4 regions of the Cobetia sp. BL01 genome follow, and region 1 is predicted to be linked to each of the others. Evidence: predicted binding sites of a transcription regulator. Region 1 holds the regulator's gene; each other region holds the start of a gene.
The links. Region 1 encodes sigma-54, which starts transcription at its own class of promoters, with help from an activator protein. Its sites were predicted from a motif close to TGGCACNNNNNTTGCTNT; they were not measured.
Positions count from the first base shown of each region.

Region 2: ACZYGA_RS09885 (NCS1 family nucleobase:cation symporter-1) is a predicted target of sigma-54. The motif match lies at 2,195-2,212, and genes of this name have one in related genera.
Region 3: ACZYGA_RS15980 (ammonium transporter) is a predicted target of sigma-54. The motif match lies at 2,816-2,833, and genes of this name have one in related genera.
Region 4: ACZYGA_RS11660 (P-II family nitrogen regulator) is a predicted target of sigma-54. The motif match lies at 2,178-2,195, and genes of this name have one in related genera.

Region 1 is NZ_JBVBEE010000002.1:486,213-492,129, forward strand. It holds gene ACZYGA_RS05815 (KdsC family phosphatase) at 1-152, shown strand, start outside; gene lptC (LPS export ABC transporter periplasmic protein LptC) at 152-835, shown strand; gene lptA (lipopolysaccharide transport periplasmic protein LptA) at 934-1,512, shown strand; gene lptB (LPS export ABC transporter ATP-binding protein) at 1,515-2,255, shown strand; gene ACZYGA_RS05835 (RNA polymerase factor sigma-54) at 2,610-4,058, shown strand; gene hpf (ribosome hibernation-promoting factor, HPF/YfiA family) at 4,658-4,966, shown strand; gene ACZYGA_RS05845 (PTS sugar transporter subunit IIA) at 4,976-5,446, shown strand; gene rapZ (RNase adapter RapZ) at 5,543-5,917, shown strand, end outside.
Region 2 is NZ_JBVBEE010000004.1:260,356-266,272, reverse strand. It holds gene ACZYGA_RS09890 (LysR family transcriptional regulator) at 1-352, shown strand, start outside; gene ACZYGA_RS09885 (NCS1 family nucleobase:cation symporter-1) at 478-2,004, opposite strand; gene ACZYGA_RS09880 (nitrilase-related carbon-nitrogen hydrolase) at 2,774-3,676, shown strand; gene hydA (dihydropyrimidinase) at 3,761-5,203, shown strand; gene ACZYGA_RS09870 (NAD(P)-dependent oxidoreductase) at 5,403-5,917, shown strand, end outside.
Region 3 is NZ_JBVBEE010000012.1:41,917-47,833, reverse strand. It holds gene ACZYGA_RS15985 (DUF1989 domain-containing protein) at 171-2,582, shown strand; gene ACZYGA_RS15980 (ammonium transporter) at 2,938-4,296, shown strand; gene ACZYGA_RS15975 (hypothetical protein) at 4,435-4,602, shown strand; gene ACZYGA_RS15970 (NAD(P)-binding domain-containing protein) at 4,743-5,917, opposite strand, start outside.
Region 4 is NZ_JBVBEE010000005.1:230,552-236,468, forward strand. It holds gene glnK (P-II family nitrogen regulator) at 1-322, opposite strand, end outside; gene ACZYGA_RS11655 (ammonium transporter) at 473-1,720, opposite strand; gene ACZYGA_RS11660 (P-II family nitrogen regulator) at 1,753-2,091, opposite strand; gene ACZYGA_RS11665 (accessory factor UbiK family protein) at 2,529-2,903, shown strand; gene ACZYGA_RS11670 (CBU_0592 family membrane protein) at 2,989-3,267, opposite strand; gene ACZYGA_RS11675 (hypothetical protein) at 3,472-3,630, shown strand; partial or broken gene ACZYGA_RS11680 (YifB family Mg chelatase-like AAA ATPase) at 4,428-5,273, shown strand; gene ACZYGA_RS11685 (hypothetical protein) at 5,354-5,917, shown strand, end outside.

The DNA.
Region 1 (5,917 bases):
ACGCCATGCCCTATGTGATGAGCGAAGCCAACTGGGTGACCACGCGTCAGGGCGGTGATGGTGCCGTGCGCGAGATCTGTGATCTGCTGCTCAAGGCACAGGGCCACTGGGCCTCGGTGCTGGATACCTATCTGCAGGAGTCGCGCGCCTGATGCCACGTCTGCCCCGTCCCTCTCCGCGCCTGTGGCTGATGCTGCTGCTCCTGCTGGTCGGCGGCGTCATGGCCCTGATCGAGCAGCGCAACAGTCTGGAGTCGACAGTGGATGTCGACGCCAGCAGTGATGAGCCGGATTACTATCTCGAGGGGGCTGACATGACGCGCTTCGATGCGCGGGGAGTGTCGATCCAGTCGATGACCTCCCCGCACATCGAACACACGCCAGGCGATGACGTGACGCGTGCGCAGGCACCGAAGATCCGTACCAACGACAGCGAAGACCGTCGCTGGTACGCCACGGGTGACAGTGGCGTGTTGAGCGCCGGCGGCGACACCTTCACCCTCGAGGGCAATGCCAGACTGCGCCAGCCTTCGGATGCCTGGACACTGGACACCGACGTGCTGCATTACAGTCGTGAGCAGAACCGTGCCTGGAGTGACGTGCCGGTGGTGATCACCCAGAATGGTCAACGCGTCGAGAGTGACCGATTCAGCGCTGACCTCTCTCAGGATTCCGCCCAGCTGGAAGGCCGCGTCCGCAGTACCCTGCAACCCGGCAAGGGCAAGAGCGATGCCGCCCGGGAAGCCGAGACTCTCGACACCGGCAATGACACCACCCGTGACGATGATGGCCGCGTCTCCAGCACCTTCGATGCCGCACCGGCCCAGGATCAGTGAGCGCGCCCCTGCATGCGCCGAATCCTCTCTCCCCGATTTCCGCTTCACGATGGCCTGAGTGATCGTGAAGCCTTACCAGTTCTGCCAAGGAGCACTCCATGACTTCAACGACTCTCACGCCCTTGACGGTCTGGCGCCAGACACTCAGACCCGGTGTCATGGCCCTTGGCCTGGCACTTGGCATGACGACGCTTTCCCCGACCGCACTAGCGCTGGACAGCGATGCCAACCAGCCGATCAACATTGCCGCCGACTCACTGTCACTGGATGACAAGGCCGGCACGGCCACCTATACCGGTCGCGTGGAAATGCGCCAGGGCAGCATGAAGCTGGATGCCGCGCGCGTGGACATCAGTCGCGCCGACAGCGGCGAGATCTCCCTCGTCAAGGCCACCGGCCAGCGCGCCTACATGGAGCAGAAACCCGATACCGACGAGCGACTGGTCAAGGGCTGGGCGAATACCATTCGCTACCACGCGCTGGAGCGCCGGGTGGAACTGGTCGGCGATGCCCGTCTGGAGAAAGGCGACGACACCTTCGAAGGCGGCTACGTGGAATACTTCCTGGACAAGCGCCAGGTCAATGCCAGCAATGGCACCGATGCCTCATCCTCCGAGGGGTCACGCGTCCACATGACCCTGACGCCACGTGGCGCCAATGCCAGCAAGGACCAATGAGCATGACTGCTGCCAGCCCACGTACCCTCAGCGCTCGTCATCTGGCCAAGGCCTACAAGGGTCGCAAGGTCGTCAAGGACATCTCGCTGGAAATCCGCCAGGGTGACATCGTAGGCCTGCTGGGCCCCAACGGGGCCGGCAAGACGACCTCGTTCTACATGATCGTCGGCCTCGTGCGCTCGGATGCCGGTAGCGTGACCATCGATGACCACGACCTGTCCGGCGCCGCCATGCATCAGCGGGCTCGCGCCGGCATCGGCTATCTGCCCCAGGAAGCCTCGATCTTCCGCAAGCTCTCGGTATCCGACAACATCATGGCGATCCTCGAGACGCGCAAGGACCTGGATCGCAACGGACGCAAGGCACGCCTGGAGGAGCTGCTCAACGAGTTCAGCATCACGCATATTCGTGACAGTGCCGGCATGAGCCTTTCCGGCGGGGAGCGCCGCCGCGTGGAGATCGCTCGCGCACTGGCCACCGAGCCGGACTTCGTGCTGCTCGATGAGCCGTTTGCTGGCGTGGACCCCATCTCGGTGGGCGAGATCAAGAGCATCGTGCGCCAGCTGCGTGACCGCGGCATCGGGGTGCTCATCACCGATCACAACGTGCGCGAGACACTCGACATCTGCGATACCGCCTACATCGTGGGCGATGGCCAGATCATCGCGCATGGCGACGCCGACACCATCCTCGCCAACCAGCAAGTGCGTGATGTCTACCTGGGCCATGAGTTCAAGCTCTAGCCCGAGAGTGCCGTCAGCCTGGTAAGAGCCGTCAGCCTGGTAAGAGCCGTCAGCCTGACGAGAGCCGTCCGACCTCTTCTGCTCTCACCAGCACCCTCCAGCACCCGCCACTTCCTGCTTCACTGTCGGGGCCTCGTTCCCCGCCCCCTCACGCAAGCGCCTCGACATGCGCTTGCGTGATCTCCCCGTGAACCCTCCTGCTCTGCCACACCTCACTCGAATGCATGACGTCCATACCACCTTGGTGGCAACATGGCATGCAAGTTGCTTGAATATTCTCGACTGCCCCTTGTCAGTGCCCCGACCCACGGTATAGCGTAGATGCACGTTCCTTTGCCGTGAATGACAGACCCCATGAAACCCACCTTGCAGCTTCGACTCGGCACTTCCCTGACAATGACCCCGCAACTTCAGCAAGCGATCCAGCTGCTGCAGTTGTCGACGCTGGACCTGCGTCAGGAGATACAGCAGGCGCTTGAGTCAAACCCCATGCTGGAGCTTGACGAGGAATACGAGTCGCTGGATGTCGCGGAGACACAGGACAAGAGCGAGATCTCCACCTCCGAGACCAACAGCGAGATTCCTGAAGAATACCCTCTCGACAGTGACTGGTCGGACCTCTACCAGGATCACGCAGGCAGTCTGACCAGTTCCGGCAGCGGAAGCTCGAGCGAGGACGGGCCGGACTTCGATCGCAACACCAGTGTCGAAAGCCTGCAGGACCATCTGCGCTGGCAGCTGGCGATGACGGACCTCGATGCGCGTGAACGCCAGATGGCGGAGAGTCTGATCGATGCGGTGGATGGGGCCGGCTACCTGAGCATGAGCCTGGACGAACTGGTCGATGGTCTGCGAGGTCAGGGACTGCCCGGCCTCAAGGCGTCGGAACTCGAGCAGGTCCTGCTGCGCCTTCAGCAGTTCGATCCCACCGGTGTGTTCGCTCGAGACCTGCGGGAATGCCTGCTGCTGCAGCTGGCCCTGCTGCCGGACGATCTGCCGCTGCTGGCCCAGGCCCGCCGTCTGGTGCGGCAATTCCTCGAGGCACTGGGCAATGACGATCGCAAGCTGCTCAAGCGTCGCCTGAGCCTGGATGATGATGAACTGGATCACGTCATTCGTCTGGTACGGGCGCTCGACCCGCGCCCGGCGTCCGCCTGGGGTGAGCCTGCCAGTGATTACGTCATCCCGGACCTGCTGGTCCGTCATACGCGTCACGGCTGGCAGGTCGAGCTCAACCCGGAAGCGCTGCCCAAGCTGCGTATCCAGCCGGAATATGCCGCCCTCATCAAGCGGGCCGACAAGTCCGCGGACAACACCTTCCTCAAGGACAACCTTCAGGAAGCCCGCTGGCTGATGAAGAGCCTGTCCTCACGCAATGACACCCTGCTCAAGGTGGGCCGCGAGATCATGGCGCGCCAGATCGACTTCCTCGAGCAGGGGGAAGAAGGCATGAAGCCGCTGATCCTCGCCAACATCGCGGAAGTGGTCGAGATGCACGAATCCACCATCTCGCGGGTGACCACCCAGAAATATATCCACACCCCGAGAGGCGTGTTCGAACTCAAGTTCTTCTTCTCGAGTCAGGTGGGTGGCAGCGGCAACGGTGACGCGCATTCCAGCACCGCGATCCGCGCGCGCATTCGCAAGCTGATCTCGGAAGAACCGGCGCGCAAGCCATTGTCCGACTCACGCCTGGTGGATCTGCTGGCCAGTGATGGCATCGAGGTAGCGCGCCGGACGGTCGCCAAGTATCGCGAGGCCATGGGCATCCCCTCCTCCAGCGAGCGCAAGCGCTTGGCGTGAGTCTCGACAACGGATACCCGCAGGCCAGCGGGCTCCACACGTCGGAGCGCTGAAGCTCGCCCCCTTGCACCTGCCATCCTGGCATCATCTGCCAATCGGTCGTCTGAATACCGGTTGGCAATGCCTGTCCTTGCGACTGCGTGAGTGACTTCACGCCCCCAATTGCCTATTTTTCCAGCCACTTTTCTCCAGAGTGCTTTCTTTTTCCCTCACATCCCACGGACAGATAGCCAGGGGTCGCCACCGACTCCTGCCACACGAACGTCGACGTAAATGCTGACATTGGCCACAAACGGCCGGTTTCTCGAGCCCCATTCCGTCCGTGATGCGAGGCGATGCTCATGAAGAACCTGCTGATATCCCTCGCTGGGTTGAAGACAAGCCTTGCGCCACGATGCAGCGCAGCGTTGATCTTTGTTCAAAGCTTGGGCATTGTCGGGGTAGACGCTCGGTACACCGGCACCGCCGCTCTCGCCAGCAGATGATCGCCACGAGACCATGGCCGGAGTCAGAAAGTGGCCGCGCGTTCAATCAGGGTTTGCTCGCAGTCAAAAAGGGTTACAATTCAAAGGCAACCCGCTGGATAAAGGAGCGTGTCCATGCAAGTGAATATCACCGGGCATCATGTGGAACTCACCGATCCTCTCCGCGATTATGTCAACGAGAAGCTCGCTCGCCTCGAACGGCATTACGACAACATCACCAATGTTCAGGTGACACTGTCGATCGAGAAGGAACGCCAACAGGCTGCCTGCACCCTGCACGCCGCTGGCGCCGACCTCCATGCCCTGGCAGAAGACCCCAACATGTACGCTGCCATCGACGCGCTCGCCGACAAGCTGGACCGCCAGCTGGTCAAACACAAGGAAAAGTCCCAGGCTCGCTCTCAGGGCACCGGGACCCGTTGACCTTCTGCCATGACACTTGATCAGATTCTTCCCCCCGAGCGCACGCTCTACGGCGTCCCCGGGGGGAGCAAGAAGCGGGTGCTGGAATTCTTCAGCACCTTCATTGCTCAGAACATTCCCAGCCTGGACAGCCAGGAAGTCTTCTCGCGCCTGATCGGGCGCGAGAGACTGGGTTCGACGGGTATCGGCCACGGCGTGGCCGTGCCACATGCACGCAGTCCACACTGCAAGACCCCCATCGCGGCGTTCATGAAGCTCGGTGACCCCATCGACTTTGACGCCATCGATGGCGAACCCATCGATCTGCTGTTCGTGCTGCTGGTCCCCGAGGAGGCAGATGACACCCATCTCACTCTGCTCGGCCAGGTGGCGGAACTGCTCAACTCGCCCACCAACCGGGCAGCATTGCGCCAGGCAGACAGCCAGCGAGCATTGTTCGATGCCCTGACCTCGGCCATCGCCGAATTGCCGGCGCGCTGAACCTGCAAGCCCGGACTCGCTCCGGGCTTGTCGCTGACTGGCCTCAGGCACCCTCCGCTTTCACCTCATGCTGACCTCGCCCTGGGAGAGCACTCCATGAAGATCGTGATCATCAGTGGTCGCTCCGGTTCCGGCAAATCGATTGCCCTCCAGGCGCTGGAAGACATTGGCTACTATGCCATCGACAATCTGCCCGGCATGCTGCTGGCACCATTGGTCGAGCAGCTGGAAAAGGACAGCCCCACCCGCCGGCGCATCGCGGTCTCCATTGACGCGCGCAACCTCCCCGATGCCCTGAGTCGCTTCCCTGAACTGCTCGACAGCGTTCGTCAGAGCGGCATGAATGTGCAGGTCGTCTACCTGACCACGGACTCCCGTGTCCTGCTCGAACGCTATTCCGCGACCCGCCGCCGTCATCCGCTGACCCGCGACAATGACCGCACGCTGGCCGAGGCCATCGAGATCGAGCAG
Region 2 (5,917 bases), on a different contig from region 1:
GGCGGAGCTCTCCAGCCACCGCTGTCTGGCGGGCTCCAAGCGTGAATGGCTGTTCGAGGTCGAGGGCCAGCGACGCGAGGTGCGCATCTCCGGCAGCTGGCAGGCCAATTCCGGGCCGGCACTGCTGGACGCCACGCTCAAGGGCCTCGGGCTTGCCCAGATTCCCGACTATTACGTCGCGCCTCACCTGGCCAGTGGCAAGCTGATCTCGGTGCTGGATGAATATCAGGTGCGCGATACCGGGGTGTGGATCGTCTATCCCCGCCACCGCCATCTCTCGCCCAAGGTGCGCCAGTTCGTCGACTTCATGGTCGAGCGCTTCGAGGACGGCATCCCCGGCCTGGTGGGCTGACGGCCAGGGCGCGAATACCTCAACCGGCCGTCACTTCCCCTTGCCACGACGACAGACGGGCTGCCGATGGGCAGCCCGTCTGTCGTTGCACGTGACGTTGCGTTGCGAGCTATCCGCCAGCGGCGTCAGGCACGCTGCGCGCCGCCACCCGGTATCGCCTCCGGCAGATGCACCGGCGGTGCCTTGACCAGCAGCTTGCTGGCCACGAAGTAGACCAGCGCCCCCAGCAGCGAGCCGGTGAACCAGCCGTAGTCGTAGAACCAGGAAAGCCCGGGCTGCGAGAAGCTGATCACCGTCAGCCCCACCGGCACGAAGAAGGCGATGAAGCCCGCTGGATTGAAGGCCGGGTAGGTGCTGCCATCCAGATAGAGCGCCGGCAGATCGAAGGACTGGCGACGGATCACGAAATAGTCGACGATCATGATTCCCGCGATCGGCCCCAGCAGACTCGAATAGCCCAGCAGCCAGTTGGAATAGAGGCTCTCGAGGCTCACGTCGGAGACGATCCAGCCCATCTTCTTGATCAGCTCGAAGCCCATCAGCAGCACCCCGACCAGCCCGGTGAGCAGCACGCCGCGCGTCTGGTTGATGAATTTCGGCGCGATGTTCTGGAAATCATTGGTCGGCGAGACGATGTTGGCGGCGGTGTTGGTGGAGAGCGTCGCGATGATGATCAGCACCATGGCGATGGCGACCCAGCCGGGGCTGTCGATGCGACCGATCAGGTTGACCGGGTCGGAGATGGTCTCCCCCACCAGCGAGCTGGAAGCGGCCGTCAGCACCACGCCGAGCGCCGCGAAGAAGAACATCGTCAGCGGCAGGCCGATGATCTGACCGACGATCTGGTCCTTCTGGCTCTTCGCGTAACGGCTGAAGTCAGGAATGTTCAGCGACAGCGTCGCCCAGAAGCCGACCATCGCGGTCAGGCCCGCCATGAAGTAGCTGGCCACGCCATCGCCTTCGGGACGATTCGGTGGCTGGGCCAGCAGTTCGCTGATCGAGGTATGCGGCAGCGCCCACACCATCAGGCCGACCCCCACCGCCAGCAGCAAGGGCGCGGAGAGCGTCTCCAGCCACTTGATGGATTCCGCGCCGCGAATCACCACGAACAGGTTGAGCGCCCAGAAGATGAAGAAGCCGATGACCTCGCCCACCCCGCCCAGCGCCTTCCAGTCCGCCGAGAGGCTCGAGAGCAGCAGGTGAATCGCCAGGCCGCCGAACATCGTCTGGATACCGAACCAGCCACAGGCGACCACCGCCCGAATCATGCACGGCACGTTGGAGCCGATGATCCCGAACGATGAACGCAGCACTACCGGAAAGGGAATCCCGAAACGCGTGCCGGGGAAGGCGTTCAGCGTCAGCGGAATCAGTACCACCAGATTGGCGACCAGAATCGTGATCAGCGCCTCGCCGACACTCAATCCGAAGTAGGCAGTGAGCACGCCGCCCAGGGTATAGGTGGGTACGCAGATCGACATGCCGACCCACAGCGCGGCGATGTTCCAGCGCGACCAGGTGCGCTCGGCACTCCTGGTCGGCGCGATATCCTCGTTGTAGCGCGGGCTGCGGGCGACGTCCTGCGCCACCACCAGCTCGATCATTTCCTCATTGCTGCGCACCATGTGCGAGCGAGTCTGTGTCGGGGCCATGAGTCCTCACCTGTTCAGCTGTTGTTATTGTTGAGGGTGATGCACGTCGCTTGTCCTGCCTTTGCGCTCTGTGGCGCGTCTTGCCGTCTTTGAAGATCCGTCCCTTCCTTCACCCTCCTGATTCACTTTTCCACCCTGTTTCAGCCAAGGGATGCTTGAATTACCCATCCACATGAAGCGGTACCTTTCATGGGCAAATCGCATGCCGATGGCGGCATTATTGCCGTCAAATCAAACCTGTCCCGCAAGACAACTTGAGAGGCAATGGCGCGGGTTTGACCGTCTGATGCCCGTCAGGTGGCGACACGCCGTGTTCGCGCCAATTGTCAGTATGGTCAGGTTCCAAGCTGGTGCAAGGCGGTCTTGCACAGGGCCCATACAGACGATCACAAGCCACTGATGTGCATTGAGTTTTCCTTTAAAAATCGCGTGAACCACGCTGATTCTCCTGGCACCACAATGGTGAATTCATGCGAAATCTTGACCGAAAATCCTTTTATAACAACAAGATAAATTCACGAGACTTTATTTGACACTTCGTCTTGCCGAACGCGGGAACACTGTCTAATGTTCATTAAGCTGACTGATGAGACAGGATCTGCATCGGACCTTCCCTGACCCACGATACCTGCCGCGGGCATGCAGACTTTCCGGACAGGCGGAGTGATTTTCCAGGACCCATTTCGCGCCATCCCGGCTCACCCGCTCTGCCCACCAGCACTCATTGAAGACAACAACAACCGGCGCCAAGCCGCCCGATGAGGATGACATGTCGAACGACTCCCGCATCTCCTACCGCGAGGATGCCGGCAAGCTGCGCTGCGCCGTCATCCAGATGGGACTCAACGTCTCCACCGACCTCGAGCCCGCACAGATCCGCGATGCCATGAACGAGGCCCACCTGCCGCTGATCGACCAGGCCGGTGAGGCAGGCGTCAAGATCCTGTGCTTCCAGGAAGTCTTCAATCAGCCCTATTTCTGCCCGAGCCAGGATGCCAAGTGGTATGCCGCCGCCGAGCGCGTGCCCGACGGCCCCACCGTCACCCTGATGCAGCAGTACGCGAAGAAGCATCAGATGGTGATCATCGTGCCCCTCTACGAGGAAGTGCAGCCGGGGGTGTACTACAACACTGCCGCCGTCATCGATGCCGACGGCAGCTATCTGGGCAAGTATCACAAGACCCACATCCCGCAGGTGGCGGGCTTCTGGGAGAAATTCTTCTTCAAGCCCGGCAAGTCCGACTGGCCGGTCTTCGACACCGCCTACGGGCGCATCGGCGTCTACATCTGCTACGACCGCCACTTCCCGGAAGGCTGGCGCGCGCTGGCGCTCAACGGCGCCGAGATCATCTTCAATCCCTCCGCCACCGTCGCCGGCCTCTCCCAGTATCTGTGGGAGCTGGAGCAGCCCGCCTCCGCCGCCGCCAATGGCTGCTACATCGCCGCCATCAACCGTGTCGGCCATGAACAACCCTGGGATATCGGCGAGTTCTACGGTTCCTCCTACTTCGTGAATCCACGCGGCCAGATCGAAGCCCAGGCCAGTGCCACCGAGGACGAGCTGTTGATCCACGACCTCGACATGTCGATGGTGCGCGAGGTGCGCAACAACTGGCAGTTCTTCCGCGACCGCCGTCCGGACGCCTATACCCGCCTCACCGATGGCGAGTGACGGACTGACGACCCGCACGACAACAACAAGACGACCTGACACTCAATGCCGGACAAGGCCGCGCGATGCGGCCGGGAGAGACTCATGGCAATCCTGATCAAGGGCGGCAGCATCCAGACCCACGAAGAGCGCTACACCGCCGATGTGCTGTGTGACGGCGAGACCATCACCGCCATCGGCACCGACCTCGAGGTACCGGACGACTGCGAGGTGATCGACGCCAGCGGCTGTCTGGTGATGCCCGGCGGCATCGACCCGCACACCCACATGCAGCTGCCCTTCATGGGCACCGTGGCCAGCGAGGATTTCCAGAGCGGCACCGCCGCGGCGCTGGCCGGCGGTACCACCATGATCATCGATTTCGTGATTCCCTCCCCCCAGCAACCGCTGATGGAGGCCTATCACACCTGGCGCGAGTGGGCCGAGAAGTCGTGCTGCGACTACAGCTTCCACGTCGCCGTCACCTGGTGGGACGAGAGCGTCAGCCAGGACATGCAGACGCTGGTCGCCGATTACGGGGTCAACAGCTTCAAGCACTTCATGGCCTACAAGAACGCCATCATGGCGCCGGACGACACCCTCGTCTCGAGCTTCGCGCGCTGTCTGGAGCTGGGCGCGATTCCCACCGTGCATGCCGAGAACGGCGAGCTGGTCTACCACCTGCAGCAGAAGCTGCTGGCCGACGGCATTACCGGGCCCGAGGCACATCCGCTGTCGCGTCCGCCGCAGGTCGAGGGCGAGGCCGCCAGCCGCGCCATCCGCATCGCCGGCACTCTGGGCACGCCGGTGTATCTGGTGCACGTCTCCACCGCCGATGCGCTGGAGGAAATCCGCTACGCCCGCGAGCACGGCCAGCCGGTCTACGGCGAGGTGCTGGCAGGCCATCTGCTGATCGATGAAGCGGTCTATCAGAACAAGAGCTGGGAATTCGCGGCAGGCCACGTGATGAGCCCGCCGTTCCGCTCGCTGGAGCACCGCCAGGCACTGTGGGGCGGCATCCAATCCGGTGACCTCCAGACCACCGCCACCGATCACTGCTGCTTCTGCGCCGAGCAGAAGGAGATGGGCAAGGACGACTTCTCGAAGATTCCCAACGGCACCGCCGGGGTCGAGGATCGCATGGCGATGCTGTGGCACGAGGGCGTCAACACCGGGCGCTTCTCCGCCGAGGACTTCGTCGGCCTGACCTCCACCAACGCCGCCAAGATCTTCAATCTGTACCCGCGCAAGGGCGCGATCCGGGTCGGCAGCGACGCCGACATCGTGGTCTGGGACCCCAACGCCGAACGCACCATCTCGGCGAAGACTCACCACCAGAACATCGACTTCAACATCTTCGAAGGCCGCACCGTCAAGGGTATCCCGCGTCACACCATCAGCCGCGGCGACTGGGCATGGCGCGATGGCGAGCTGCATGCCAAGCGCGGTCACGGCCAATACGTCGAACGCCCGCCCTACCCCAGTGTCTTCGACCAGCTCAAGGCCCGCGCCGAGAGCAATGTCGTCACCGCCGTGGATCGCAGCTGACGGCCGACGAACGACTCGAACAAGACAAGACCGGCACGACTGAACGACACGACTGACCGACGGCCTGGCAGCGCACCTGACGCGCTGCCGGTCCCGAAGCGCTGCCAATCAAGGCGTTGCCAACCAAGCCGCGCAACCTGACTCGCCTGCAAGACCAACAACAACGACCCCGCGCCTGAGCGCGGGCAGGAGCCACACCGTGACGACATCCTCCACTCCTTCCCACTGGGCCCCGTCCGGGCTCGCGGAAGAGGCGCTGAGTGCGCGCTTCACTGATCTGCATCCGGCGCTCACCAAGCGTCAGGCCTTCATCGAGAGTTCGCGTTGCCTGTATTGCTATGACGCGCCCTGCATCAAGGCCTGCCCGACCAGCATCGATATTCCGACCTTCATCCGCCGTATCCACGATGACAATCTCGACGGCGCCGCCAGCGAGATTCTCGATGCCAATATCCTCGGTGGCAGCTGCGCCCGCGTCTGCCCCACCGAGATCCTCTGTGAGCAGTCCTGCGTGCGCAATCAGGGCGATGAGTGCCAGCCGGTGCTGATCGGTCTGCTGCAGCGCCATGCACTGGACAACGCCCAGTTCGAGGCTCACCCGTTCACGCGGGCAGCCAGCACCGGCCGGCGCATCGCCGTGGTCGGTGCCGGGCCTGCCGGGCTTTCCTGCGCCCATCGTCTGGCGCGTTTCGGCCACGACGTGGTGATCTTCGA
Region 3 (5,917 bases), on a different contig from region 1:
TCTTGATGGATTGTCGTCGTATCTACTGAGAGTGAATTTAATTAACCATGAAGAACGTGGTGCGCGACGCAAGGGGTCATGCACCATCCAGGCACATCTGATCCAGGCTTGCCCCTCGAGCGCTTCCTTCGACTGGCTCGCCTGCCATGACAACAAGAGGTATCACCAGGATGGGACTTGCAGTCGAGATACCCGCAGCCACGCCGAGCCAGCCGTATCGTTACCGAATCGCCGGCCTGGAGGTGTTGGCACTTGATCTGTCGCCCGGCGATAGCGTGCAGGTGTCATCCGTGGACGGTGCGCAGTCCTGTGAGTGGCTGGCACTGAAGGCTACGGGGGATGAATCCGCCGATGCGGCACAGCAGAGCGGGGAAAGCTCCCGCGAAGTGGTGAAGGGGGCAGGCACGACAATCGAGGCGTCGCTTGCGCACTTCGCGAGCGTCGTCAGCCAGGGAGATCACGCCTCCGCCAGTCAGCCTCAGGCCAGCGAGGCGCAGGAGACGTCCGGCAACAGGAGTCCGCACACTCAGGCACGCCTGGAAGCGCTGGGAGTCGCGCATTGCCCGCCATCGCACTGGCAGCGCCTGTCAGCGGCCGGATTGCCAGCCGAGATTCGCTGGCCGCTGGAAGCGCCTGCCGCACGCCTGATTCTGCTGGCCCCCGGCAGTGACATGACGATCGAAGGAGAGCGGCTGGCCACCGAGCTTGAGGTGTCCCATTTCTGCACCGGGCTTGTGGGGCTGGAACATCTGCCGGTGCCGCTGGCGCCGATCCGCCAGGAGACGAGAGTCGCGGCGGGGACGGTCGAGGTCTATGAGGTCAAGCAGGGCGAGTGGATCCAGATCATCGATGTGGCGGGGCGTCAGTGCTCCGACTTCGTGGCCTTCGACGCCACTGCCTGGGCACGGGGCGAGGAGCTGGGGCTGGATGCCGGCGCCACGCGCAGCCTGTCCGGGCATTGCATGCCCAATCCGGGACTGTATTCGGTGTTCTTTGATCAGCACCTGCATCCGATGCTCGAGGTGATCCAGGACACGGTCGGACGTCATGACAGCTTCATGCTTGCCTGCTCGCCGCAGTATTACGAACACCACGGCTACTTCGGTCACGACAGCTGCACGGTCAACTTCAACAATGCCCTGTCGGCGTCTCATGGCATCCGACAGCGTGCCAGCTGGCCGGCCATCAACTTCTTCTTCAATACCTGGGTACAGCCCTGCGGCACCCTGGCGGTGGATGAGCCTTGGTCACGTCCCGGCGACTATGTGCTGTTGCGCGCCGACCGTGACCTCATCTGTGCCTCATCCGCCTGTCCGGACGACATCGACGCCGCCAACGGCTGGGTGCCGACCGATATCCATGTGCGTATCTACGCCGCTAAACATGACTTCCCCCGCGGTATCGCCTATCGCAACCGGCCCGAGGAATTGCCGCGCATGACATTGCCCACCGCCTTCCATCCCTGCACCTCCGCCTTGACCAAGCAGTACATCGATTACCACGGCTACTGGCTGGCCACCCATTACGAGGGGTGGGGGGCCAAGGCGGAGTATCTCGCCTGTCGCGAACGGGTCGCGGTGATGGATCTCTCCGCATTGCGCAAGTTCGAGGTCGCCGGACCGGACGCCGAACGCCTGTTGCAATATGCGCTGACCCGCAACGTGCGCCGACTCTCCATCGGAGAAGTGGTGTATTCCGCCATGTGTCAGGAAACCGGCGGCATGCTCGATGACGGCACCCTGTTCCGCATGGGCGAGCAGACCTTCCGCTGGATCTGCGGTGATCCGGCCAGCGGCCAGTGGCTGCGGGATCTCGCAGAGCAGCAGGGCTATCGCGTCACGGTGCGCGACTCCACCCATCAGCTGCACAACATCGCGCTGCAGGGGCCGAAGAGCCGCGAGGTGCTGGCGCCGTTGATCTGGAATGCGCGTACCCAGCCGGAGGTGGATACGCTGGGCTGGTTCCGCTTCATGGTCGGCCGTCTGGCGGGGCCGAATGGCATCCCGCTGATGGTGTCGCGGACCGGCTATACCGGTGAGCTGGGCTATGAGATCTGGTGTCATCCGCATGACGCCCCGGCCGTGTGGGAGGCGATCTGGGCGGCCGGTGAGCCGCATGGCATCGCGCCACTGGGGCTGGATGCCCTCGACATGCTGCGGATAGAGGCGGGATTGATCTTCGCTGGCCATGAATTCTGCCCGCAGACGTCTCCCTACGAGGCGGGCATCGGCTTCACCGTGCCGATGAAGAGCAAGGAGGATGATTTCGTCGGGCGTGCGGCCATGCAGCGCGAGACGCCGGAATCCCGCCATCGGATCATGGGCCTGAAGATGGACAGCAGCGAGCTGGTCAGCCACGGCGACCTCGTCTATCACGGCCGCTATCCGGTCGGGGTGATCACCAGCGCGACCCGCTCTCCCTTGCTCAACCAGTCCATCGCCATGTGTCGTCTCGCCCCGGATTTCTCAAGCCCCGGAACGCAGCTTGAGATCGGTCAGCTGGATGGCCACCAGAAGCGTCTCGTCGCCGAGGTGGTGACATTGCCCTTCCATGATCCTGAGCGTCTCAAGGTGCGTAGCTGAGTGATGCATGGCGCATGACCGAGACCTCGCGCGTGAGGCTGGACGGTGACGATCCGTATATGCAGTACGACTCACGTCATATCACGGTGCAGGACGCCGCCTGCCTGCCTCAATAACGAACACCCTCTTGCCAGGTGGTGATTTCCGGGCTTCATATATGAAGAGGTGTCCACGATTTCGATAAGATATCAATGAAAACAACGTATTGCTGAAGGTGGCCATCAGGGGTCATCTGGCATGTCGCTTGCTTTATCCAGCAGGTCCCCCTTGAAAAACAACAACAACCTTCGGGCAGACAGGGTTTCCATCGGCAGGCATGCGGTGGCAGACCCGGCCCGGAAAAGGAGAAAAGACGATGGATGAAAAGACGTTGCAAAGCATATTGGATATGCACCAGGCGATGAACATCGAAGTGTTCTACTGGTGGTGTACCGCCATCATGTTCCTGATCCACGCAGGCTTTCTGGCTTACGAGATCGGTGCCTCCCGTTCCAAGAATGCCCTGGCGTCCGGCATGAAGAACGTGCTGACGCTGGCCTCGATCATCCCCGCCTTCTACTTCGTGGGCTGGTGGATCTACAATGCCTTCCCCAATGGGCTGATTCCCATCGAGGCTTCCGCCGCTCTGCCGTGGAGCGCGAGCATGCGCCCGGACGCCGATGACATGGGCACCGGTATCTTCTTCGCGGCCTTTGCCCTGTTCGGTGCGACCACGGGCTCGATTCTCTCGGGCGCGGTGATCGAACGCATCCGCCTGGGCGCCTTCCTGTTGCTGGCGGTGATTCTCGGTGCGGGTGTCTGGATCCTGGCGGGTGCCTGGGGCTGGCATCCGGATGGCTGGATGCTGCACAAGCTGGGCTACCACGATGTCGGCGCGGCGGGCGTGGTGCATGCCGTGGCTGGCTTCTTCGCGCTGGGCGTGCTGCTCAATCTGGGCGCGCGTATCGGCAAGTACAGTGACGATGGCAAGCCGCAGGTGATCGCACCGCACAACATGCCGATGACCTTGATCGGGCTGATGCTGATCATTGTCGGTTTCTTCGGCTTCCTCGGCGGCTGCATCATCTTCAACACCGGTGACATCGGCTGGACCACCATCTACGGCAATCGCACCAACCTCTCTGCCTTCGCCTTCAATACCCTGATGGGCTTCGGTGGCGGCGTGATCGGTGCCTATCTGTCCTCGCGTGATCCCTTCTGGACCATGTCCGGTGCGCTGGGCGGTATCATCACCGTCGCGGCGGGGCTGGATCTCTACAACCCGGGCCTGGCCTTCGTGCTGGCCGTCACCGGTGGCGCCCTGATGCCGAAGATTGGCGCGCTGCTCGAGAAGCGTGGCCTGGATGACTCCGTCGGTGCCTTCGCGGTACATGGCTTCTGCGGCTTCTATGGTGTGGTACTGGTGGGTGTCTTCGCCGCGGGCTTCCCGAATGTCGGCGAAGGCGTGCCGGATGTCTCCTTCACCGGGCAGCTGACAGGCGCGGTGGTGATGGCAGTGACGGGCTTCGTGCCGGGTTGGGGCGTTGCCTATCTGCTCAAGAAGTTCAACCTGCTGCGCGTGCCGCCGCATGTCGAAGTGCTCGGGCTGGACCTGTTCGAAGTGCCGGCCAAGGCCTACCCGGAGAGCATGGCAACCGAGTCATCTTCCAGCGTGCCGGCACGTTCCGGCGGGGTAGTGGCAGCACCGATGGACAAGCGTCCCGATATCAGCTGAGTCGGTTCTGATGATTACCCGCATGAGGATTGGCTCGTTTGTTGCAGCGTTCGTTGCCATCTGTCCTGAAGTCTGGCTGCCAGCCAGTGACGGAGCGAACGGGCCGATTCGTTTTCTTTCTTCTCCGGGAGTCTTGTCATGGAAACTGTCGATACTGCGGTACATGCTGCCAACTATGCGTTCTTCTTCAGCAATTCAGGGATGGTGGCGGTCAGTCTGTTGATCGCGGCTGGCGTCTGCATCTCGTTGAGCGTCAATATCCTGCGCCATGAGAAAGCGTCATTCCGCAGCAAGAAGACCTTCTGATCCATCGGGGCCTTCTTGCTCCGCAACCACAGAATGCACAACGCCGCGAAGCCATGCTTCGCGGCGTTGTGCATTCTGTGGGCCCGATGTCACATGTCAGGTGACACAAGGCCGTCAGTCAATCAGATCCTGTCCGTCACTCAGACCTTGTCAGTCGCGAGGGAGCGTTCGGCGGCTGTCTCGCCGCCTGCTTGTCCGGCGCTCTTGTCGGGCTGCGCCAGGAAGGCTTCCAGCGAATCATCCATCGCGTCGAGCCAGGGCGTGTGATGGCGCGGGGCCATGGTGCCGGTCATCAGCGAGCGATAGGAGTAGTCACGGAAGGTCATGATGTTCTCGTGCTTGTGGTGCTCCCACTCGAGGAAGGTGCGATTGACGCCGTCGATATCGAAGCTCGGATAATCCGTCTTGGAAATCAGTGACTTCACGTAATCGCCCTGGAAGCGGATCATCGATTCATCGCTGTCCAGCGTCTCTTCCCGGTCACGCCATGCCTGACTGTCTGCCTGCATGGCCTCGCGGCTGGGCAGCGCGATCTCACCGAGAATCACGTCACGCACCCACCATGCCTGGGCATCGAACATGTTGAAGGTGTACCACTGATCCTGCATGCCGAGATAGAACAGGCGCGGATTGGCTTCCCAGGCAGCGCCCTTGTAGAGACCGAGCGGCCACATGCGGTTGGCTGTCTTGAGGCGCAGCGGTTCATCGAGGAACGGGAAGTGATGGAGGTAGCCGGTGCACAGGATGATGGCATCGATCTTCTTGCGGGTGCCATCGCGGAAGTAGGCGGTGTCGCGGTCCACTTTCTGCAACAGCGGCTTCTCTTCCCAGTTCTCCGGCCAGGCAAAGCCCATCGGGGCGGTGCGATAGCTGGTGGTGATGCTGCGAGCGCCATACTTGTAGCACTGTGAACCGATATCTTCGGCAGAGTAGCTGCTGCCGATCAGCAGCAGATCCTTGCCCTTGAACTCCAGCGCATCGCGGAAGTCATGTGCATGCAGAATACGGCCATTGAACTCCGAGAACCCCGGGAATTCGGGCACGTTGGGAGTCGAGAAGTGACCGGAAGCGACGATGACGTGGTCAAAATGCTCCTGAACGACCGCATCGGCCTGCTGGTCATGGACACTGACGGTGAACTGCTCGCGGGTGTCGTCAAAGCTGACGTGGCGCACCGGGCAATTGAAGCGGATGTACTTGCGCACGCCCGCCTTTTCGACTCGACCCTTGAGGTAATCGAAGATGACCGCGCGAGGCGGATATGAGGCGATCGGGTGGCCGAAGTGCTCCTCGAAGGAATAATCCGCGAACTCCA
Region 4 (5,917 bases), on a different contig from region 1:
CGGTCTCGCCGGTACGGATGCGAATGACCTGCTCCAGCGGCGAGACGAAGATCTTGCCGTCGCCGATCTTGCCGGTGTTGGCGACATTGGTGATCGCCTCGATCACGGAATCGATCATGGCATCATCCACGGCGACCTCGAGCTTCACCTTGGGAAGGAAGTCGACCACATACTCGGCACCCCGATACAGCTCCGTGTGGCCCTTCTGGCGGCCAAAACCCTTGACCTCGGTCACGGTGATACCCTGGACGCCAATCTCGGACAGGGATTCGCGTACGTCGTCGAGCTTGAATGGCTTGATGATGGCAGTGACCAGTTTCATCGTCTCTCTCCTTGGGTGATGGTGCGGGTGGCGTTGCTGCTCGCCACGCCAGCCCCTATTGCTCAAGCATACACCGCTTATCCGGTCAGGAAAAAAGACTCCCGCCAGGTGGCGGGAGTCTTTGGGTGTCGCGTGAGTCTCGATCCTTGATTACTTGCGGCTGGAGGTGAATTCCGGATACGCCTCCATGCCACATTCCGCCAGATCGACGCCTTCGTACTCTTCCTCTTCGCTGACGCGCAGTCCCATGATGGTCTTGATGACCAGCCAGACCACGAAGCTTGCGATGAATACCCAGGCGAAGATGGACACGGCGCCCAGCAGCTGTGCGGAGAAGGTGGCATCGTCATTGGTCAGCGGCACTGCCATCAGACCCCAGAGACCGACTACACCGTGGACGGAGATGGCTCCGACCGGGTCGTCGAGCTTGAGCTTGTCGAGGCCGACGATGGAGAACACCACCAGCAGGCCACCGACGGCGCCGATCAGGGTGGCAGCACCGACACTCGGTGCCAGCGGACCAGCGGTGATGGCGACCAGGCCAGCCAGGGCGCCGTTGAGGGCCATGGTCAGGTCAGCCTTGCGGAACCACAGGCGGGCGAGGATCAGGGCGGCGATGACACCCCCGCAGGCAGCGGCGTTGGTGTTGACGAAGACCTGAGCGACCGCGTTGGCTTCATCGATGTTGGACAGCACCAGCTCGGAGCCGCCGTTGAAGCCCAGCCATCCCAGCCACAGGATGAAGGTGCCCAGGGTCGCCAGCGGCAGGTTGGAGCCCGGGATGGCGTTGATCTCACCGTTCTTGCCGTACTTGCCCTTGCGAGCCCCCAGCAGCAGCACGCCAGCCAGTGCGGCGGAAGCGCCTGCCATGTGCACGATGCCGGAGCCGGCGAAGTCACTGAAGCCCGCTTCGCTCAGGAAGCCGCCACCCCAGGTCCAGTAACCCTGGACCGGGTAGATGACGCCCGTCATGACCACGGCGAAGGCCAGGAAGGCCCACAGCTTCATGCGCTCGGCGACTGCACCGGAGACGATGGACATGGCGGTCGCCACGAACACCACCTGGAAGAAGAAGTCGGAACGCGCGCTGTAGTAGATGTCGCCACCGGAAGCGAGCGCTTCCTCAGCGGTATTCTCGGCGCCGATCAAGAAGCCCAGGCTCGGCAGGAAGCCGCCTTCGGCGCTTGAGTACATGATGTGGTAACCGACCACCATGTACATGGTGCAGGCGATGGCGAACAGCGCCACGTTCTTGGTCAGGATCTCGGTAGTGTTCTTGGCGCGTACCAGGCCAGCTTCCAGCATGGCAAAGCCGGCAGCCATCCACAGCACCAGGGCGCCACAGACTAGGAAATAGAAGGTATCAAGTGCGTACTTGACCTCGATGATCTCGTTCATGCGGGATTCTCCTTTATTATTGTGCGCGGGGCTCAGACAGCATCGGCGCCGCGTTCACCGGTACGGATACGGATCACGTCATCCAGCGGGGTGACGAACAGCTTGCCGTCGCCGATCTTGCCGCTGTTGGCTGCCTGGGTGATGGCGTCCAGCACCGTTTCCACACTGCTGTCATCAACAGCCACTTCAATCTTGACCTTGGGAAGGAAGTCGACGACATACTCGGCGCCGCGATACAGCTCGGTGTGGCCCTTCTGTCGCCCGAAGCCCTTCACTTCCGTGACCGTGATGCCTTGCACGCCGTTGTCGGCCAGCGCTTCACGCACGTCGTCCAGCTTGAAGGGTTTGATGATGGCGGTGATCAGTTTCATGTGCTGCCCCCGTTTGCTACCGCAATGATCTGTCATGTTGAGTGCGGCCAATCAGACACTGCTGGTGGCCTGTTCCTGACAAGTGCATCGCACGAGGTATGCCATGAGGTTAAAAAATCTTTAAATTCATCTAGTTGTGCTGAGGGAAAAAGCAGCTCCGCAGCAAGGCCAAAAATGACGGCAAGGAGAACGCCATGGCGATGCACCGCTTTGGTGCCTGAATTGCGGCTTTCGAGGTAGGAGATAGCGCTAATATGGTGCACAAGGGCCGGTGCCTGCCGTCAGTGGCGAGAGATTCGGGGTCGAGACATGCGTCAGGCCAGCGGGTTGCGTATCCTTGCAACATGACATGATGTCCCCCACGTTTCGGGGAGATCCTTTTCTCTGACCGACAGCCCCATGATGGGCCCGTCGGCTTGCAATGGCTGAGGTGGAGCATGTTCAAGAACGACGTCATCGGGCGTATGGCCCAGCAGATCGGTGAGCGCCTCCAGGACGCCTCGCACGGCCCGGAAGAGCTGCAGAAGTCCGTACAGGGCGTGATGCGCAGCGCCTTTGATCGCATGGAACTGGTGTCGCGCGAGGACTTCGACATCATGATGGATGTGCTGACGCGGACTCGCGGGCGTGTGGAGTCGCTGGAGAAGCAGGTCATCGCACTTGAGGCGCTGCTGGAGAAGCAGGGACTGGTGGCGGGTGCTGCGTCGACCACCGAGCCTGCCGTGGCGGTGGACGATGAGGGAGAGACCGCGCTGGCAAAGCGGGAAGCCGCCAGCCACGCCGAGGAGATCGAGCGTCAACGCGACGCCTGAATGGCATGCTGCCAAAAAAACCGCCACACCCGTCGAGGTGTGGCGGTTTTTTTGTGTCCGTCGCATGAGGCGGGTGCCGGGCAGGTCAGACCGTCTGTGGACGAGACCCCATCAACCAGCGAACCAGGCCCACCAGAGATGCCACGATCCAGAACACCTCGATCACGAAGCTGGCGAGATTGAAGTTGATGCACAGGCTGATCAACAAGAGGATCGCCCCGCTCAGATTCATGAGGTTGTAGGTCAGGCTACGTGCATCGAGTCTGCCAATCTGCAGCAGAAAGAAGGCACCGACCACCAGAGAGGTGCCGAGCATGCCGATGATGTCCGCCATGGGTGCCAGCGAGGCAAGCATGTCTTGCATGAGGTGTTACTCCTGAAACAAGCCGAAGTCGTCCTGAATGGCTGGCCCTTTCCGTGGGTTGGACGATTCTCTGCCACCCTTGGGTGGCCTCCTTGAGACAGCTTGGCGGTTGTATCAGCAGGGCCGAGACAACCGATCAAATATACCAGCAGTCCCCCTCTTGAGGCACTCCTGTAGCGCCTGGAGTACCGCCTTGCATGTTCCATGAGCACTCTTCTGGTGCAGGCCCGAGGGCTGGTGATCCGTCAGGTGCTCCATGTCGCCAACTTCGTGAAATATCTGCTAGAACGCGCGTTATTTCATGGAAAAAGCCGGTTGATGGGCTATTTTCAACGTTCAGTCCGCATGAATGTCTCGAGCTGAACAGACACGGCAGCCAGTCCGGCGCATCGAAGGAGGCTGGCATTGGGTGGGGCCTGCGTGACTCTCGGGAAAGGCACTCCCTTCCCTCGCGCCTCTTCTCTTGAGCCCAGCCTCCTGAGTCATGCCAGGGCGTTTCTCCATTCACTTCTTCATGAACTTCTCCGTGAACTACTTCGTGAAGTTCTTCATGAAGCTCTTAATGAAATTCATGCCGCGATGTCGACGGGAAACGCTGCCGTTGGTTCATCGTGCGGGTGCCTTGCCCGTTCTGGGTGACGATATTGCCTCTCTGCCGCCTGTTTCGCCGGTCTGGCCGGGTGCTGGAGGAGGGCTGATGTCGCCCTCAGGTGTTGATTCAGAGTGTAATGCGTCACGCTTCGATGAGGTGGTGCGGCTCGGTGTCCATATCGATAGGGTTTGGCGTTGCTAGATGATGGATATTTGAGCGCTGGGAAATGCCCTGTCGAGGGGTTTATGTAATGTTATCCACAGTCGGTATTTTTCTTACGTATCCAGTAATTATAGGGGTTGTTGGCGTAATGAAAATTATGAAACGGGTGGCTGGAATCGCTGATAATACCGTTGCGGTGCAGTGAGGACATGCCGTGTCCGGCAGCGCGAGTGACATTTGAGGAGTGCCGCATCGCCAAGCGTTGAGTCGTGTGCACGCTGGCAGGTATGAGATTTGCCATGCTGGAGGAGATGGCACCGGTATCGTGCCCTCGCGCTCATGGCAGGCGGGTGCCTGCTCCGATTGCGCCGTGCAGCAGAGAGGCGGCATCACGCAGGGAAGACTCATGTCATTGGCAATGTTGCGCACGCGCGCATCTCTTGGTCTTGAAGCTCCGGAGGTGCAGGTAGAGGTACACCTCTCCAACGGGCTGCCGGGGCTCTCCATCGTTGGCTTGCCGGAAGCGGCGGTGAAGGAAAGTCGTGAGCGAGTGCGCAGCGCATTGCTCAATGCAGGCTTCGAGTTTCCAGCGCGCCGAATCACCCTCAATCTGGCCCCGGCTGACCTGCCCAAGGAGGGTGGGCGCTTTGATCTGCCGATCGCACTGGGCATCCTGGTGGCATCCGGTCAGGTGCCGGAAGAGGCCGTGGCGCAGATCGAGTGTCTGGGCGAGTTGGCACTCGATGGCAGCATTCGCTCCGTTACTGGCGTGCTGCCTGCTGCGCTCTGCTGTCGCAAGGCCGGGCGCACCCTGGTGGTGCCGCGTGGCAATGCCGATGAGGCCGCGCTGGCGGAACAGCTGGATGTGCTGTCCGTGGGCCATCTGCTGGAGTTGGTGGCGCACCTTCTCGGGCGTGAGAGGATCACGCCGCATGTCTGTTCCGTCACTCCTCAGGCGCGACTCCCGGAGCCGGACCTGAGCGAGGTGCGTGGCCAGCATCAGGCGCGGCGTGCGCTGGAGATCGCCGCTGCGGGAGGCCACAACCTGCTGTTCGCGGGGCCGCCGGGAACGGGCAAGACGATGCTGGCCAGTCGCCTCTCCGGCATTCTGCCGCCGCTGGGAGAAGCCGAGGCCCTGGAAGTCGCGGCGGTACGCTCGGTCTGCGGGATGCCGATCATGGAGCGCTGGGGCCAGCGGCCCTTCCGGGCGCCGCATCATACCGCCAGTGGTGTCGCGCTGGTCGGGGGTGGCTGTCATTTCCAACAATTGTTGCGACTAAACAATAATTACTGCGACAATCTCTATGTTGAGTTTACATAGAGCACGCCCTTGTGACCGTTTCTCTCAAACAATGCAGAACCTTTAGCTTTCAAGATGGCACCCTTAAAGACGAAACTGAGCGCTTGGTCGTTTGGTGGTACGGGCCTATCTTCAAAAATATCCGCTCACAAAGCGTCCCTAAAATTTATGTATTTTTAAGACCTATTGATCAGGAGAACAAATTAGGAGATGTGATTAAGCGAACGACGGTCTTAACGCATGTCGGGCTATTGAGAATCGGCTCCGTCTGGGAAAAGGGCGTGAGCAACTCCCGCATCGCATTTGAGGAGAAAACATTCCCTGTTTCGTTCTCTCCGGGCGGCTGGCGGATTGTCTCCTTAGACGACTTACACAAAGCAGGGCGCAGCCTCTATACCTCCTTTCATGAGGCAAGCTATTTACCGCTGGACAGAAAACACAAATCGTACCTGATTGAATTTTACCTCCCAGGTGGCAAACATCTGCTCATCCCTTGCACCGAATTTTTTGCACGCGTTTACGGTCGATCATCTGAAATCAAGCGGGTGCTCGCCACTTACCCTTGGGAAGAAGTAAAAGAGCGTCTTTATCGACCG